One region of the Lysinibacillus sp. S1 genome, then DNA from elsewhere that is predicted to be linked to it. Evidence: riboswitches for the same ligand, from Rfam matches in the RefSeq annotation. Region 1 holds a riboswitch; each other region holds the start of a gene.
The links. Region 1 has a riboswitch for S-adenosylmethionine ahead of ACHZEU_RS16460 (bifunctional homocysteine S-methyltransferase/methylenetetrahydrofolate reductase). Riboswitches for the same ligand answer to the same signal wherever they lie in the genome.
Positions count from the first base shown of each region.

Region 1 (5,155 bases):
TGGCTGAAAACCAAGCACTTGAGGGTCGCAAGCGTTTAAAAAATCAATCACAAAATATGCTCAATATTAGTCATTCTCTTCATGATATAGAAGAAAATATTGAACAATTATCAGGTATGTCTAAGGAAATGGAAACAATTATGAGTGTTGTGACCAATATTGCGAATCAAACGAATCTATTGGCTTTAAATGCTGCAATTGAAGCAGCACGTGCTGGGGAAGCGGGAAAGGGCTTTAGCGTAGTGGCCGATGAAGTACGTAAATTATCAATTCAGACAAAAGAATCTGTTACAGCGGTGGCTTTGTTATTGAAAAAGACAGGTGAACGAACAGAGAAATTAGAGTATTCTTTGACCAACATTCAAGATGAAGTTGCAGCAGGTGAAGAAAATATGTTACAAACTGAAGGCCAATTTACGAGTATATTGGGAGCCATGACAGAAGCAAAAGATCAAAATGAGTGTATGGCAACAAAAATACAAGCAATTGTAGGTATATTAAGTGAATTAGGCACTTCATTTACTGAGGTAACAAATTCAGCTGAAAAATTAGCGAGCTTTGCGCAAAATTTAAAAGGATAGACTACTAACATTTACATTCTATTTTTCATATTTTTAGACGTAATAAACACTATAGTACCTATTTAAATGTTTGTTGTGAAGTTATCGCTATAGAGGATCAATTTTATAGAGGTTCAGAAAGTAAGAGCTATTTCACTGATGAAATAGCTCTATTTTTGCTAAATTTGTAAAGGGTTTAACGTAATTTTCAATGAAAAAGGATTATACTGTAGAAAGAATGAATAATAGGGGCGGTTATGATGAAAACAGTTGTTGTTTTAGGCGGCGGTATTACAGGACTATGTACAATGCATTATTTGCAACGTCAAGTGAAGGAACATAATTTAGATGTTCGTCTAGTGCTTATAGAAAAAAATACATATTTAGGAGGCAAATTATATTCAGCACATGAACAAGGTTTCATCATGGAAACGGGTGCTGATTCTATTGTAGCCCGTCATCAAGGCGTTATGGAACTCGTTCAGGAGCTTGATTTTGAGGCGGAATTAGTTTACAACGAAACAGGTATTTCTTATATTTATACGAATAATGAGTTACATGCTATTCCGGCAGATTCAACTTTCGGAATACCGATGAGTGTAGCATCCTTAGAGGAAAGTACACTTATTTCCGAGCAGGGAAAAAAAGAAGCGTTGAAGGATTTAACATTGCCAAACAATGGCTTCACAAAGGAAAGTTCGATTGGTGAATTTTTAACTTACTATTTAGGAGAGGAACTGGTGAAAAACCAAATTGCACCAGTCCTTGCAGGTGTTTATTCGGGAGATTTACATCAGCTTTCTATTGGCTCTACTTTACCGTATTTAATTGATTATAAGAATGATTTTGGAAGTATTATTAAAGGCTTTGATGCGAATCGTGAGCAATTTGTTAAAGCAGCGAACAAAAAATTTATATCCTTTAAAAATGGTTTATCTTCTTTAATTGATCGACTTGAACAAACCTTATCCGATGTAGAAATTATCAAGGGTGTTACTACACTAAATGTTCAAAAACAAGATAAGAACTACACAATTTCCTTAGCTAATGGTGAAATTATTGAGTCAGATTATGTCGTTTTAGCATTACCGAACGATACTGTACAAAATCTGCTACAGGATGAATCTTTAAACCGCTATTTTGACCAATTTACGACAGCGTCAGCGATTACTATCTATTTGGGTTTTGATGTGCCAGACGCTAAATTGCCAGCAGATGGAACGGGCTATATTGTTTCCCATAATTCAGACGTAACTTGTAATGCAGCAACTTGGACTAGTCGTAAATGGAAGCATACATCGAAAGAAAATAAATTACTTGTGCGACTCTTTTATAAGAGCATCAATCCAGCCTATGAGCAACTACGCGCCATGACGGATGAAGAATTAGCAGCAGTTGCTTTAGAAGATGTGAGAAAGAGCCTAGGAATAGAGGAGCAGCCAACCGTTGTGAATGTAACAAAATGGATTGATCAAATGCCTAAATATGATCTAGCACATCGTGAAGCATTACAAGGCTTACTACAAGAATTACATGAGAAATATCCTAATTTATCGATTGCAGGGTGCTCGTATTTTGGCGTAGGTATTGGTGCTTGCATTCAAAACGGGAAAAAAATTGGTGAAGAGCTTGCAAAGGAACTTGCCAATTTCTAAGGTTTTAAGTGGAAAAAAACTTTGTTATGTGAAATAGTCTTGACTCATTCGTCAGTAAACGATATGATTCTTTTAATTATTTAAAAAATTCATACTTAATTCTTATCAAGAGAAGCAGAGGGACTGGCCCATTGAAGCTTCAGCAACCAACTTTATTGTCAGGTGCTAAATCCAGAAGACCGTTGAGTCGAAGATGAGAAGGAACAACAATGATGAATCGTTAAAGCCTTCTTTTTTTATGAAAGAAGGCTTTTTATTATATAGAGACATAGGAAGAGAGGCTAATTTTATGGGATTGCTTGAAAGGTTAAAAACGCATGTTTTGACGGCAGACGGTGCAATAGGCACAGTGCTATATGGCTATGGATTGGAGTATTGCCATGAGGAAATGAATGTTCAGAGACCCGAGTTAATTGAAAAGATTCATAGAGAATATATTGCAGCTGGTGCTGACATCATTCAAACGAATACGTACGGTGCAAATGCCATTAAATTAGCTCGCTATGGATTAGAATCACGTGTCCAACAATTTAATGAAGCTGCTATCACCATCGCAAAACGAGCAGCGGCTGATGGCGGTCAATTTGTTTTAGGAACAATTGGTGGTATTCGGGGAATTCGTAAAAGTGATGCAACCTTGGATGAAATATTAGCAACTATTGAAGAACAAGCAAGCGTCTTACTTGCAGGGAATCCAGATGGCCTTTTACTTGAAACTTATTATGATTTTGAAGAATTAACAGCAACCTTAAAGATGCTACGAGAAAAAACAAAATTGCCGATTATTGCACAAGTTTCTATGCATGAGCCCGGTGTTCTACAAAATGGGATGTCTTTAAATAATGCTCTCCATGAGCTTGAAGCCCTAGGTGCTGATATTGTTGGTGTCAATTGTCGACTAGGTCCACACCATACAATTCAGGCATTTGAAGGTGTAGAACTTCCTAATAAGGCATTTATGTCGGCCTATCCAAATGCATCACTTCTGGACTTAGAGGATGGGCGTGTCGTTTATGAATCAGAAGCTGATTATTTTGGTCGAGCGGCTGTTGAATTGCGTGATCAAGGTGTACGTTTAATAGGGGGCTGCTGTGGTACAACACCCAAACATATTGCAGCAGCAAAGAAGTATTTAGAAGAGTTATCACCGGTTCAGGAGAAGCATGCGAAGCCTAAAAAGATTGAGATTGTTCGGGAAGCGGAGCCAACAAAGTATGAGCCTCTTCATGAAAAGGTTAAACGTGAACGCTCTGTCATAGTAGAGTTGGATACGCCTAGACATTTAGAGATTGATGGGTTCCTTGAAGGAGCAAAGCAATTATATGATGCAGGTGCAGATGTAGTTATGATGGCAGACAATTCATTGGCCTCTCCACGTATTAGCAATATTGCAATGGGCGCATTGTTGAAGAGCTCACATGGTGTACGCCCACTAACTCATATTACATGTCGAGACCGTAATTTAATTGGTCTACAATCTCATTTAATGGGGTTAAATGCTTTAGGTATTCATGATGTGTTGGCCGTTACGGGTGATCCAACGAAAGTAGGAGATTTCCCAGGTGCGACAAGTGTTTATGATGTATCTTCCATGGAGCTAATCCAATTAATTAAGCAATTAAATGAAGGGGTCTCTTTCTCAGGTAAGCCACTTCGTAAAAAAGCAAATTTCTCAGTTGCTGCTGCATTTAATCCAAACGTCCGTGTGTTAGATCGTGCTGTGACACGCTTGGAGAAGAAAATTGAGCATGGGGCAGACTACTTCATTTCTCAACCAGTATATACGATCGAGAAAATTGTAGAGATTTATGAGGCAACAAAGCATTTACAAGCTCCAATTTACATCGGTATTATGCCTGTTACGAGTTATAAAAGCGCTGAATTTTTACATCATGAAGTGCCAGGTATCAAATTATCTGAAGATGCCTTAACAAGAATGAAAGCATGTGGAGAAGATAAAGAAAGGGCAACATTGGAAGGGATTGCTATTGCCAAAGAATTAGTAGAAGTGGCTACGCAATATTTCAATGGGATTTACCTTATTACACCATTTTTACGTTACGATGTGACACTAGAGTTGATGAAATATATAGAGCAATTGGATGAACAGAAAAAAGGAGTAAGTATACATGGCTAAGCACTCGATTGAAGAGCAACTAGAGAAACGTATTTTAATTCTTGATGGCGCAATGGGAACAATGCTACAAAATGAAAATTTATCAGCAGAGGATTTTGGTGGCGAGGAACTTGATGGCTGTAATGAAAATCTTGTGCTTACTAGACCAGATGTTATTGAAAAAATTCACCATAAATACTTAGAGGCAGGCGCAGATATTATTTGTACAAATACATTTGGTGGGACGCCTCTTGTGTTAAATGAATATGATCTTGGCACAAAAGCAGAAGAAATTAATAAGCGTGCAGTGGAAATTGCTCGCCAAGCAGTGGATCGTTATTCCACATCGGATTGGCCACGTTTTGTTGCAGGGGCTATGGGGCCAACAACAAAAACGTTATCAGTAACAGGTGGTATTACATTTGAAGAGCTAGAGGAAAATTTTTATGTACAGGCAAAAGCTTTAATTGAGGCAGGAGCCGACGTTTTGTTATTAGAAACAAGTCAGGATATGCTCAATGTCAAAGCAGGCACACTTGGCGTAAAGCGCGCTTTTGCATCAACGGGAAAAGAGCTACCTGTCATGATTTCAGGAACAATAGAACCGATGGGTACAACGCTTGCAGGGCAAACAATTGATGCCTTTTATATTTCGATCGAGCATATTAAACCATTATCAGTTGGCCTAAACTGTGCGACGGGACCTGAGTTTATGACGGATCACATTCGTTCATTAGCAGAGCTTTCAACAGGCTATATTAGCTGTTACCCAAATGCTGGCTTACCAGATGAAGAAGGGTGTTATCATGAATCACCAGAATCGC
Region 1 covers NZ_CP173154.1:3,305,911-3,311,065, forward strand. The annotation lists gene ACHZEU_RS16450 (globin-coupled sensor protein) at 1-581, shown strand, start outside; gene ACHZEU_RS16455 (protoporphyrinogen oxidase) at 821-2,215, shown strand; SAM riboswitch class I at 2,315-2,415, shown strand; gene ACHZEU_RS16460 (bifunctional homocysteine S-methyltransferase/methylenetetrahydrofolate reductase) at 2,505-4,352, shown strand; gene metH (methionine synthase) at 4,345-5,155, shown strand, end outside.

Region 2 (5,155 bases), 1.1 Mb from region 1:
TTTCATCTCTATTCCTCCTCTAGACAATTAACAGAAAAAGTAATACTATTTGCTTCATATTCTTCAATAATAATTATTATATTCTGAAAAAGGTGATCATGCATGGAATTCTCTAAAAAACTACAGCAACTACCCACTCAATTTTTTGCAGCACTCGTTCAAAAAGTAAACTTGGCTCTAGAAGAAGGGCGTGATGTCATTAACCTTGGGCAAGGAAATCCCGATCAGCCAACGCCTATTCACATCATTCAAGCATTACAGGAAGCAGCTGAAAATCCTCAAAACCACAAATATTCACCATTTAGAGGACTCGCTGAATTACGCCCAGCTGCTGCGCACTTTTATCAACGTGAATATCAGGTTGAACTAAATCCAGATACAGAGGCAGCGATTCTTAGTGGAACAAAAATTGGTCTAGTTCAGCTACCTTTAGCTGTGTTAAACCCTGGTGACACGATGCTCTTACCAGATCCTGGCTATCCAGATTACCTATCAGGTGTTGTACTAGGAGACGTCAATTTTGAAGTAATGCCCCTTTTTGCTGAAAATGATTTCTTACCTGATTATCATGCATTACCTGATGAAGTGAAAGAAAAAGCAAAGCTTCTTTACTTAAATTACCCGAACAACCCTACAGGTGGTACAGCATCACTTGCGTTTTTTGAAGAGACCGTTCGCTTTGCGAAGGAGCACAATATTATCKTATCACATGATTTTGCTTATGGGGCAATAGGATTTGACGGTAATAAACCAGTTAGCTTCCTTCAAGCAAAGGGTGCAAAAGAAGTAGGAGTTGAAATGTATACATTATCGAAAACCTATAATATGGCTGGCTGGCGTATAGGCTTCGCTGTAGGGAATGCCGAGATTATTGCTGCTATTAATCTAATTCAGGATCATCTGTTTTGTAGTCAATTCCCTGCCATTCAACAAGCCGCAGCAGTAGCACTGACGGCTTCCCAGCAATGTGCGGATGAACTACGAGCTACTTATGAGCGTCGCCGCAATGTACTCATTGAAGAAGCTCGAAGAATTGGCTGGCATGTTACGGCTCCAAGTGGCTCCTTCTTCGCATGGCTCCCTGTACCACTAGGCTATACAAGTGAACAGTTTGCTGATCTTTTGCTCGAAAAAGCTGATATCGCTGTAGCAGCAGGTAATGGCTTCGGTCAATATGGTGAAGGCTATGTTCGCGTAGGATTGCTGGTTAGTGAGGAGCGCTTACGTGAAGCAATCCATAGAATCGAGCAATTACAATTGTTTATAAGATAATGACGCCATATCCTGTAGCTATCCCTAGCTACAGGATTATTACTATTTTTCAATTTTCCTTGGTTGCCCTAAACCATTTTCTAATGGATAAAATTGAACATGACCTGTTTCATCATCCCATTTTCGAATATGTTGAATCCCTTGTACCTCTGCCAACACGATGTCAGCAGTAATAACAGGGTTGCCCCCTTTTATTAAATGCCCACCTGATACAACACCCCATTGATCGCTCATAGAACCATGGAAATGTGTCTCATATCCACCATCTCGCTTACACACCACACCTGAACCTTGAATAAATTCTAATGGTCCCTCTTTTTCAATCACATCACTAAAACGAACTTGAATTTGAACTGTTGCATCTGGCACTAAATAAACAAAGCTACTTTTTTGAAAGCTGCCAATACAGCTTACAATTGTTGCTGACTCTATACTATTCTCTTCGCAAAGCGCTTCAATTCCTTCAATGATATCTGTTCCCGTTAGAAAACGAGCACTAATAACCTTACCAAATGAACCTATACCATAATTAACTCTTACAGACATTGTTATCCCTCTTTTGCGTCGAAATATTATAATTATATAAAAAATTTAAAAATTATTTATTGACTTACTATACCCTATAAATTATATTAGTTCTATCGGAATTACAAAAAAATATTATAAATCTCTTATCAAGAGTAGCTGAGGKACTGGCCCTATGAAGCTCGGCAACCTCCTTTTTATAGGAAGGTGCTAAATCCTGCAAACGATCTTCGTTTGATAGATAAGAGAGGACATCTTTTCATGAGCCTCTCTTAATTTGTAAGAGAGTTTTTTTATTTTCAAAAAACCGATAAAAACAATCTTKRAGRTATTWTCATGAAAAAGAAAAATAWAYTWTTARKAGGTTTARCAAGTTTAACATTAGTAGCAGCTTTAGCAGGCTGTGGCTCTAAAGAAGATAGTAAAAGCCAAGCTGAAGGAATTGATGAAAAGAAAATCGTTGTAGGCGTCACTTCTGGTCCACACGAACAAATTGCAGAAGTAGCCGCTAAAGTAGCAAAAGAGAACGGGCTAGAAGTAGAACTAAAATCATTTTCTGACTATGTTTTACCTAATACATCCTTAGCTGAAGGTGATCTTGATGCGAACAGCTATCAACACGAGCCTTTCCTAGATACATTTAATAAAGACCATGATACAGATTTAGTACCAGTGGGCAAGACGATTTTAAATCCAATGGGTATCTACTCAGAAAAATATAAATCCTTTGATGVCHTTCCTGACGGTGCAACGTTTGGCCTACCAAATGACCCAACGAATGGAGCACGTGCCCTCTTTGTTTTACAGGAAGCTGGCTATATTAAGTTAAAAGAGGGTGCAGACTTAACAGCCTCGATCCGTGATGTAGAAGAAAACAAAAAGAATTTAAAATTCATTGAATTAGAGGCAGCTCAAATTCCTAAACAACTTAGTGAAGTAGATGTAGCAGCTATTAATACAAACTTTGCACTAGAAGCTGGCATTAACCCTAAAGATGACTCTATTTTATTGGAATCTACTGATTCTCCATACGTGAACTATATTGTTGTACGTGCTGAAAATGAAAATGATCCAACAATTAAAAAGTTCGTTGAGGCTTACCAATCTGACGAAGTGCGTCAATTCATCGAAGAGGAATTCAAAGGTTCTGTAATCCCTAGCTGGTAATATGTTCAGAAAGCTTCTATAAAGCCGAAGAATCTGCTGAAATTCCCCAATGGGAAGACGAGCAGATTCTTGCTTTTTAGAAGGTTGAGAAAGGAGCAAACAATCGCATGATTCAATTACAAAATATCTCAAAAGAATTTAAGTCGAAAAAAGGCATCATAAAAGCTGTGGATGGCATCAATCTTCACGTAAAAAAGGGACAAATTCATGGTGTAATCGGCTATAGTGGTGCTGGTAAAAGTACACTCATTCGTTGCGTTAATCTACTAGAACGTCCTACAGCAGGAAAAGTAGTGATAGACAATGTAGACATTACGACCCTTTCTCTTCACGAATTACGTCAAACACGCCAAAAAATCGGGATGATCTTCCAGCACTTTAATCTCTTAAAAACAGCAACAGTTTACAATAATATTGCAGTTCCCTTAAAGCTACTAGGCTATAAAGAGGCGGAAGTAAAAAACCGAGTAGCTAAGTATGCTGAAATTGTCGGTTTAACAGATAAACTAGATAGTTACCCAAATCAACTTTCAGGTGGTCAAAAACAGCGTGTGGCTATTGCACGTGCCTTAGCACAGGAACCAGAGATTTTACTTAGTGACGAAGCAACAAGTGCACTTGATCCTGAGACAACGGAAGCCATTCTTGAATTGTTGTTAAAAATTAATCGTGAATTAGGCATTACGATTCTGCTCATCACACATGAAATGAATGTAATTCAAAAAATTTGCGATGAGGTTTCTGTTCTAGAATCAGGGAAAGTTGTGGAATTTGGCACAGCGATTGAACTTTTTGCGAAACCGAAGCACCCTACAACGCGAAAGTTTTTGAATACAATTTCACAACGTAATTTATCCCCTTCTCTTATTGAGCAATTAAATGTTTCAGGAAGTGTAATCCGTTTAACATTCCTTGGTGAAAGTACTGGTAAGCCATTATTAGCAGAAGTCACTAAGGTATATGATGTGCAACCAAATATTTTAACAGCTAATATTATTGAATTAAAAAACGGTATTGTCGGCAATATTGTGGTGCATTTACATGGCGAAACGCAGATTGTCCAAAAGGCGTTAACGTATTTTTCAGAAAATGGCGTGGCAGTGGAAGAATTAGGAGGTGCGTTCAATGAGTAGTATCCAAAGCTTCTTTACAGATTGGTCAGATGTTATTGGCAAAGCAATTATCGAAACATTTCAAATGGTCGGAATTTCATTATTTTTCTCCATTCTGATTGGCATTCCATTAGGGCTATTAATCGTTTTAACACGACCAGGACAATCCTTTGAAAATAAATTTTTCTATCAGTTTTTTAATCTATTTATCAATATTGTTCGCTCTGTTCCATTTATCATTTTACTATTCTTCATCTTACCTTTTACCAAGTTAATTGTAGGTACAACAATTGGTGTTAAAGGTGTAATCGTTCCACTAGTTGTTTACACAGCTCCTTATATTGCACGACTGATGGAGTCTGCGCTTTTAGAAGTGGATTCCGGAGTAGTAGAAGCCTACACAGCCATGGGTATTAAACGTCGCCATATCATTTGGCATGTCCTATTACGTGAAGCGCGACCATCTATTATTTTAGGCTTAACAATTGCCACAATAGGATTAATTGGTGCAACAGCAATGGCAGGAATGGTTGGTGCTGGCGGTTTAGGTGACCTTGCCTATCGTTATGGTCATTTGCGCTATGAGGTTGATGTGATGTATGCAACTGTCTTTATCTTAATCATCCTTGTGCAGAGCATTCAATCCATTGGTAACCGCTTCGCCGCGAAGTTGAAAAAAGATTAAGAGGAGAATGAAGATGACAAACGAAATTTATGTAGAGAAAAATGGCTATATTGCAACGTTAGTATTAAACCGCCCGGATAAACGGAATTCTTTATCAAGGGCAATGTTTCAAGCCATAGTAGACCAACTAGAGCTGCTCCGTATAGATTCTTCCATCAAACTTTTAATTGTTCGCGGTGTCAATGAAGTAGCCTTTTCTTCCGGTGCAGATATTAGCGAGTTTTTAGATGTTCGTTATGCTACAGACAATGCTAAAGCCTATAATGAATTGGCTCTAAAGGCGATCGATGCTCTCTATAAATTTCCACACCCGACAATTGCTATGATTCAGGGCTTAGCAATTGGTGGTGGCTTAGAGTTAGCAAATGCTTGTGATTTTAGAATAGCAACGCCT
Region 2 covers NZ_CP173154.1:2,238,125-2,243,279, forward strand. The annotation lists gene ACHZEU_RS11260 (carbon-nitrogen family hydrolase) at 1-6, opposite strand, end outside; gene ACHZEU_RS11265 (pyridoxal phosphate-dependent aminotransferase) at 103-1,272, shown strand; gene ACHZEU_RS11270 (PPC domain-containing DNA-binding protein) at 1,315-1,818, opposite strand; SAM riboswitch class I at 1,941-2,045, shown strand; gene ACHZEU_RS11275 (MetQ/NlpA family ABC transporter substrate-binding protein) at 2,134-2,964, shown strand; gene ACHZEU_RS11280 (methionine ABC transporter ATP-binding protein) at 3,072-4,097, shown strand; gene ACHZEU_RS11285 (methionine ABC transporter permease) at 4,090-4,761, shown strand; gene ACHZEU_RS11290 (enoyl-CoA hydratase/isomerase family protein) at 4,775-5,155, shown strand, end outside.
Region 2: it holds a riboswitch for S-adenosylmethionine, as region 1 does, so the genes downstream of both, ACHZEU_RS11275 (MetQ/NlpA family ABC transporter substrate-binding protein) here and ACHZEU_RS16460 (bifunctional homocysteine S-methyltransferase/methylenetetrahydrofolate reductase) in region 1, are expected to answer to the same signal.

Region 3 (5,155 bases), 970 kb from region 1:
TCGCTATTTCTATATGTGTTAGGACACATACAAATTCAAATAATTCAAAATTTAACTTAAAGAAAATTGTAACGCAAATACACGCTTTGCACAAGAAAAATCTTTCTAGGAAGGACATTTGTTTTCTCTAGATGTGCAAAAGAAATCGGTTTCATTCCCTTTATTATACGTTTTATTAATCAATCTATAAGATTTGAACAAATATTGACTATTTACATTTCAATATATGAATGTCTTTCTTCTATTATATATATGTATGCTCAGACACTCATAACAATCCCTTTAAAGAAAAAACTCATTCCCTGTAGCAGCAGAGAATGAGCTTAAAAATATGAGGGGGTTTTAACTTGCTTTTGAAAGCAATTGATAACGATATTGTGCTAAAGCTTGTTGAACAAGACTAATCTCTTCTTCTGTAAAATTTGGTATTGCATACGTACGTTCCACTAATTGAAATGTACCATACTTCAAGTAAAACTCTGTCGCAGGAAGTGAGATATGGCTCACACCGTACTGTTCATATGCCTCAAATACTTCCTTTACAGTAAAGTCCTTTTCAGTAAAAACATGTTCTTGAAATGCTGTATGACCAAATACTTCCTGCCATTTTCTTTCGACTGATGTAAGAAGGTGTTGAATGGATTTATTGTTGACAAATACATGCCCTTCATTTAGCTCATATATTAGATAGGATACAATGTTTTGCGCACTATAGATGTTACCCATTTTAAACACTCCTTTATCATCAGTTTTTGGGAAGAGTAGTCACTGGCTAGGCAACTACTCTTCTATATATTCAAAAGTGGGGGAGCACTTATGAAACATTTACCTTTTAAAAAAAATTTTCGTACTGTTAACTTATTTCCTAGTATATAACATGGATTTAACAAAGTCAATAATACATATAAAATTACTTGGTATTATTTTTTATAAGGTTCTGATAATTAACGGATGCAGTAATAGATTGATGTAGCAACGTTTAACGCATTACCAAATGAGGCTAATCGAATGAGAAAATACGTTAACGTCACAACATCTTACCATTTTCTTTAAACTTTAAGCTTCTACTGTTTGTTCAGTTGTTGTAGCCTGTGTAATGGCTTGATCTAAATCAGCAATAATATCCTCTACTGCCTCTAAACCGATGGATAAGCGAATGAGCGACTCGGTTACACCAGCTTGAACTAATTCGTCTGCTGATAGTTGCTGATGAGTAGTGGAAGCTGGATGAATAATTAATGACTTTGCATCACCTACATTTGCTACATGTGAAAATAATTTCACGCTATCAATAAGCTTTCGCCCAGCTTCTCGTCCACCCTTTATGCCAAATGTAAGCACTGAACCGAAGCCATTTCTTAAATATTTTTTTGCTAACTCATGTGTCGGAAAATCTTCTAGGCCATTATAATTTACATACTCCACAGATGGGTGGTTTTGTAAATACTCAGCCACTGCCAATGCATTTTCATTGTGTTTAGGGATACGCAGATGAAGCGTTTCTAACCCTTGCAATAAATTAAAAGCAGCATCAGCACTTAATGTTGGACCAAAATCACGTAATAATTGTACACGTAGCTTTGTAGCAAAGGCAGCAGAAGCTGTATCAATTCCATAACGTAGACCATGGTAAGAGGCATCTGGTTCAGTAAAACCAGGGAATCGACCGCTAGTCCAATCAAACTTACCAGCGTCTACAACAACGCCCCCTAAAGTTGTACCATGACCTCCTATCCATTTAGTTGCTGAATGAACTACAACATCTGCGCCGTATTCAATAGGTGTAGAACCGTAAGGAGAAGCGAACGTGCTGTCAATAATTAATGGTAGACCATTATCATGTGCAATTTTAGCTACTGCTTCAATATCTAAAACCTTTAAACTTGGATTACCATAAACCTCTGCAAAGACAGCTTTTGTTTTATCAGTAATCGCTGCTTTGAAATTCTCTGGGTTTGTTTCATCTACAAAAATTGTTTTAATACCATAGTTTGGTAATGTGTTAGCAAATAAATTATACGTACCACCATATAAAGAACTAGCTGCTACTATCTCATCACCAGCTCCCGCTAGATTTAAAATGGAAAATGCGATAGCTGCTGCACCAGATGAAAGTGCTACTGCTGCTGTTCCACCTTCCAATAAAGCCACACGTTTTTCAAACACATCAACTGTTGGATTGGTAATTCGTGTGTAAATGTTCCCTGCTTCCTCTAAGGCAAAAAGACGTTGCGCATGAGCAGTGTCTTTAAATACGAAAGCAGTTGAGCGATAGACTGGAACTGTGCGAGAACCCGTCACTGGGTCTGGCTCTTGACCACCATGCAACAGCAATGTTTCTGGTTTAAAATTTGTCATTGTGTACCTCCAAATGGTTATTTTTTTACGATGGTACCGGAGATGAGGAGGATTTTTCTGTAGAAAACAAAAACCCTCTTCAGCTAAGAAGAGGGTTGCGGTTGCAAGTTTTCCTCCCCTTATCTGCCAGATCCAAGTAAGAATCTGTAGGAATTAGCACCTTAGTAAGCTCATTGCTTACTGGTTGCCGGGCATCATAGGGCCTATCCCTCCGCCGCTCTTGATAAGAGTATGAGATTCAATTTCCATCGTTGTTACACAGTATAAACATAGAGTTTTTTTCTGTCAACAAGTAAATTTTATTTTTTCCGAAACTTCTGTCTGCTCTTATACGTAATATGAACGCATACACTATTTTAGAAAAAATTTTGAGAGGAGTATTTTTATGGTAAAGGCCGTGATCATTTTTCTTATGATTGGCTATTTAATAGGCTGTATTCACGGCTCTAAAGTGGCTCAATTTTTATCGGGGGTTGATTTAAAAAAGGCTGGCCACGGTAATGCTGGTGCCTCTAATGCTACTCTTTCCCTTGGCTGGAAGTATGGCGTTTTAGTAGCCCTCATCGATATAGGCAAAGGCGTTGTCGCTATTATAGGTGCGCATTTTTATCTAGCGGACGCTATTCATTTAACAGAAGAACAAATTTGGCTGCTTACTTATATTATGGCTGCTGGGGTTATTTTAGGTCATAATTTCCCCTTCTACATGGGCTTCAACGGCGGGAAAGGAACGGCCTCCATCATTGGTATTTTACTTGCTGTTGATTGGAAGATTGGTTTATTTGCACTTATTTTATTTGTTATTTTATCCTTTGCAACAAATTATTTAATTGTAGGTGTTCTAGAATTTTATCTCGTGTTTTGTACAGCAACTTATTTATGGATTCCTGGCATTGGCCCAACCATTATAGCTCTTCTTCTTTTTGGCATAGCCATCATCCTGCACCTCGAAAATATTAAACGATTAGTCAATGGAACAGAGCCTAAAGTAACTTCTGCCTTTAAGAAAAAGAAATAATATTTAATGGATATTTTTGTATTTTTTGTGACCGTATTTTTTCTCTTTATCTACTCATATTGCTGTAAAAAACACCATTTTCACATAGATTTTTTTCTACAATAAAATAGACATATTCTTATCTCAATAAAACATTATACAGGCCGATGTTATGGATAATAATCGTCATTTTTATCGTAGAAAGGATGAGAAAATATGTCTTCACCAAAGCAAGCAGCTACAAAACTTAATTTAAAGCCACTATGGATTGGCTTGGCATTCGCGTTACTAATCATTATTACCTTCTTACCTAACAATGGTGATTTACCTATAGCTGGGCAACGAGCTTTAGCCATTTTAGCTTTTGCAGTCATCCTTTGGGTTACAGAGGCCGTTTCATATCCTGTGAGCTCGGCCATGATCATTGCACTAGTAACTGTTTTACTAGGACTCGCTCCGTCAATGGATAATCCAACTACAGAGCTAGGAACAGCTAGCGCATTAAAATTATCTTTAAGTGGCTTTAGTAATTCTGCCGTTGCTTTAGTAGCAGCAGCTCTTTTTCTAGCGGCAGCAATGCAAATTACTAATCTACATAAACGACTTGCACTTTGGATTCTTTCACTGGTAGGAACGAAAACAAAAGCTATCGTATTTGGCGCTATTTTAGTGTCTATCGTCCTCGCATTTTTTGTACCTTCTGCTACAGCACGAGCTGGCGCGGTAGTACCGATATTGCTTGGAATGGTGGCAGCATTTGGTTTACCACGTGATAGTCGGCTTGCTGCCTTATTAGTTATTACTTCGGTACAAGCCGTTTCCATTTGGAATATTGGTATTAAAACTGCAGCAGCTCAAAATATGGTGGCTTTAAACTTTATCCAAGAGCAATTTAATGTGGATATTTCATGGGGTGCTTGGCTACTTTATGCAGCCCCCTTCTCAATTATTATGTCGATCTTTTTATTTTTCATTATGATTGCTTTAATTAAACCTGAGACTAGCAATATCGAAGGTGGTAAAGAGGTCATCAAAAAACAGCTTGCAGAGCTTGGCCCATTAAAGGCTCCTGAAATTCGTTTAATCATTACATCCGTAGTTTTACTATTTTTCTGGGCAACTGAAGGGAAGCTACATCCATTTGATACGACAACAGTCACAATTATTGCTATCGCGATTCTATTAATGCCTAAAATCGGTGTGTATTCATGGAAGGAAGTTGAGCCTCATATTCCATGGGGGACAATTATCGTCTTTGCGGTAGGCATTATGTTAGGAACCATTTTACTAAATACGCAAGGTGCTGCATGGTTATCAGATAAAGTTTTTGGTTCACTTGGGCTAGATACTATGCCTTTACTAGCAACCATCGCACTCGTAACTTTATTTAACATTTTGATTCATTTAGGTTTTGCAAGCGCAACTAGCTTAGCCTCAGCACTTATACCTGTGTTTATCGTTTTAGCCTCCACATTAACGGCTAATGTTGATCAAGTTGGTTTTGTTATTGTGCAACAATTCGTCATAAGCTTTGGCTTCCTGTTACCAATTAGTGCACCACAAAACATGCTTGCCTATGGTACAGGCTCCTTTACAACAAAGGATTTCTTGAAATCTGGAATTCCCTTAACCATTATCGGTTTCCTTCTCGTACTTTTGTTCTCTGCAACTTATTGGAAATGGATTGGATTATTATAGAACTTTCATTAAATTAAAACGTAAAAGCCTTGAAGAAACAGACTATCTGTCCTTCAAGGCTTTTAAGATAAGACTATTGTTTCGTAAAAGCAGGGTCCTTCA
Region 3 covers NZ_CP173154.1:2,339,683-2,344,837, forward strand. The annotation lists gene ACHZEU_RS11665 (hypothetical protein) at 343-726, opposite strand; gene ACHZEU_RS11670 (O-acetylhomoserine aminocarboxypropyltransferase/cysteine synthase family protein) at 1,057-2,358, opposite strand; SAM riboswitch class I at 2,475-2,588, opposite strand; gene ACHZEU_RS11675 (glycerol-3-phosphate acyltransferase) at 2,744-3,376, shown strand; gene ACHZEU_RS11680 (DASS family sodium-coupled anion symporter) at 3,572-5,053, shown strand; gene ACHZEU_RS11685 (succinate CoA transferase) at 5,127-5,155, opposite strand, start outside.
Region 3: it holds a riboswitch for S-adenosylmethionine, as region 1 does, so the genes downstream of both, ACHZEU_RS11670 (O-acetylhomoserine aminocarboxypropyltransferase/cysteine synthase family protein) here and ACHZEU_RS16460 (bifunctional homocysteine S-methyltransferase/methylenetetrahydrofolate reductase) in region 1, are expected to answer to the same signal.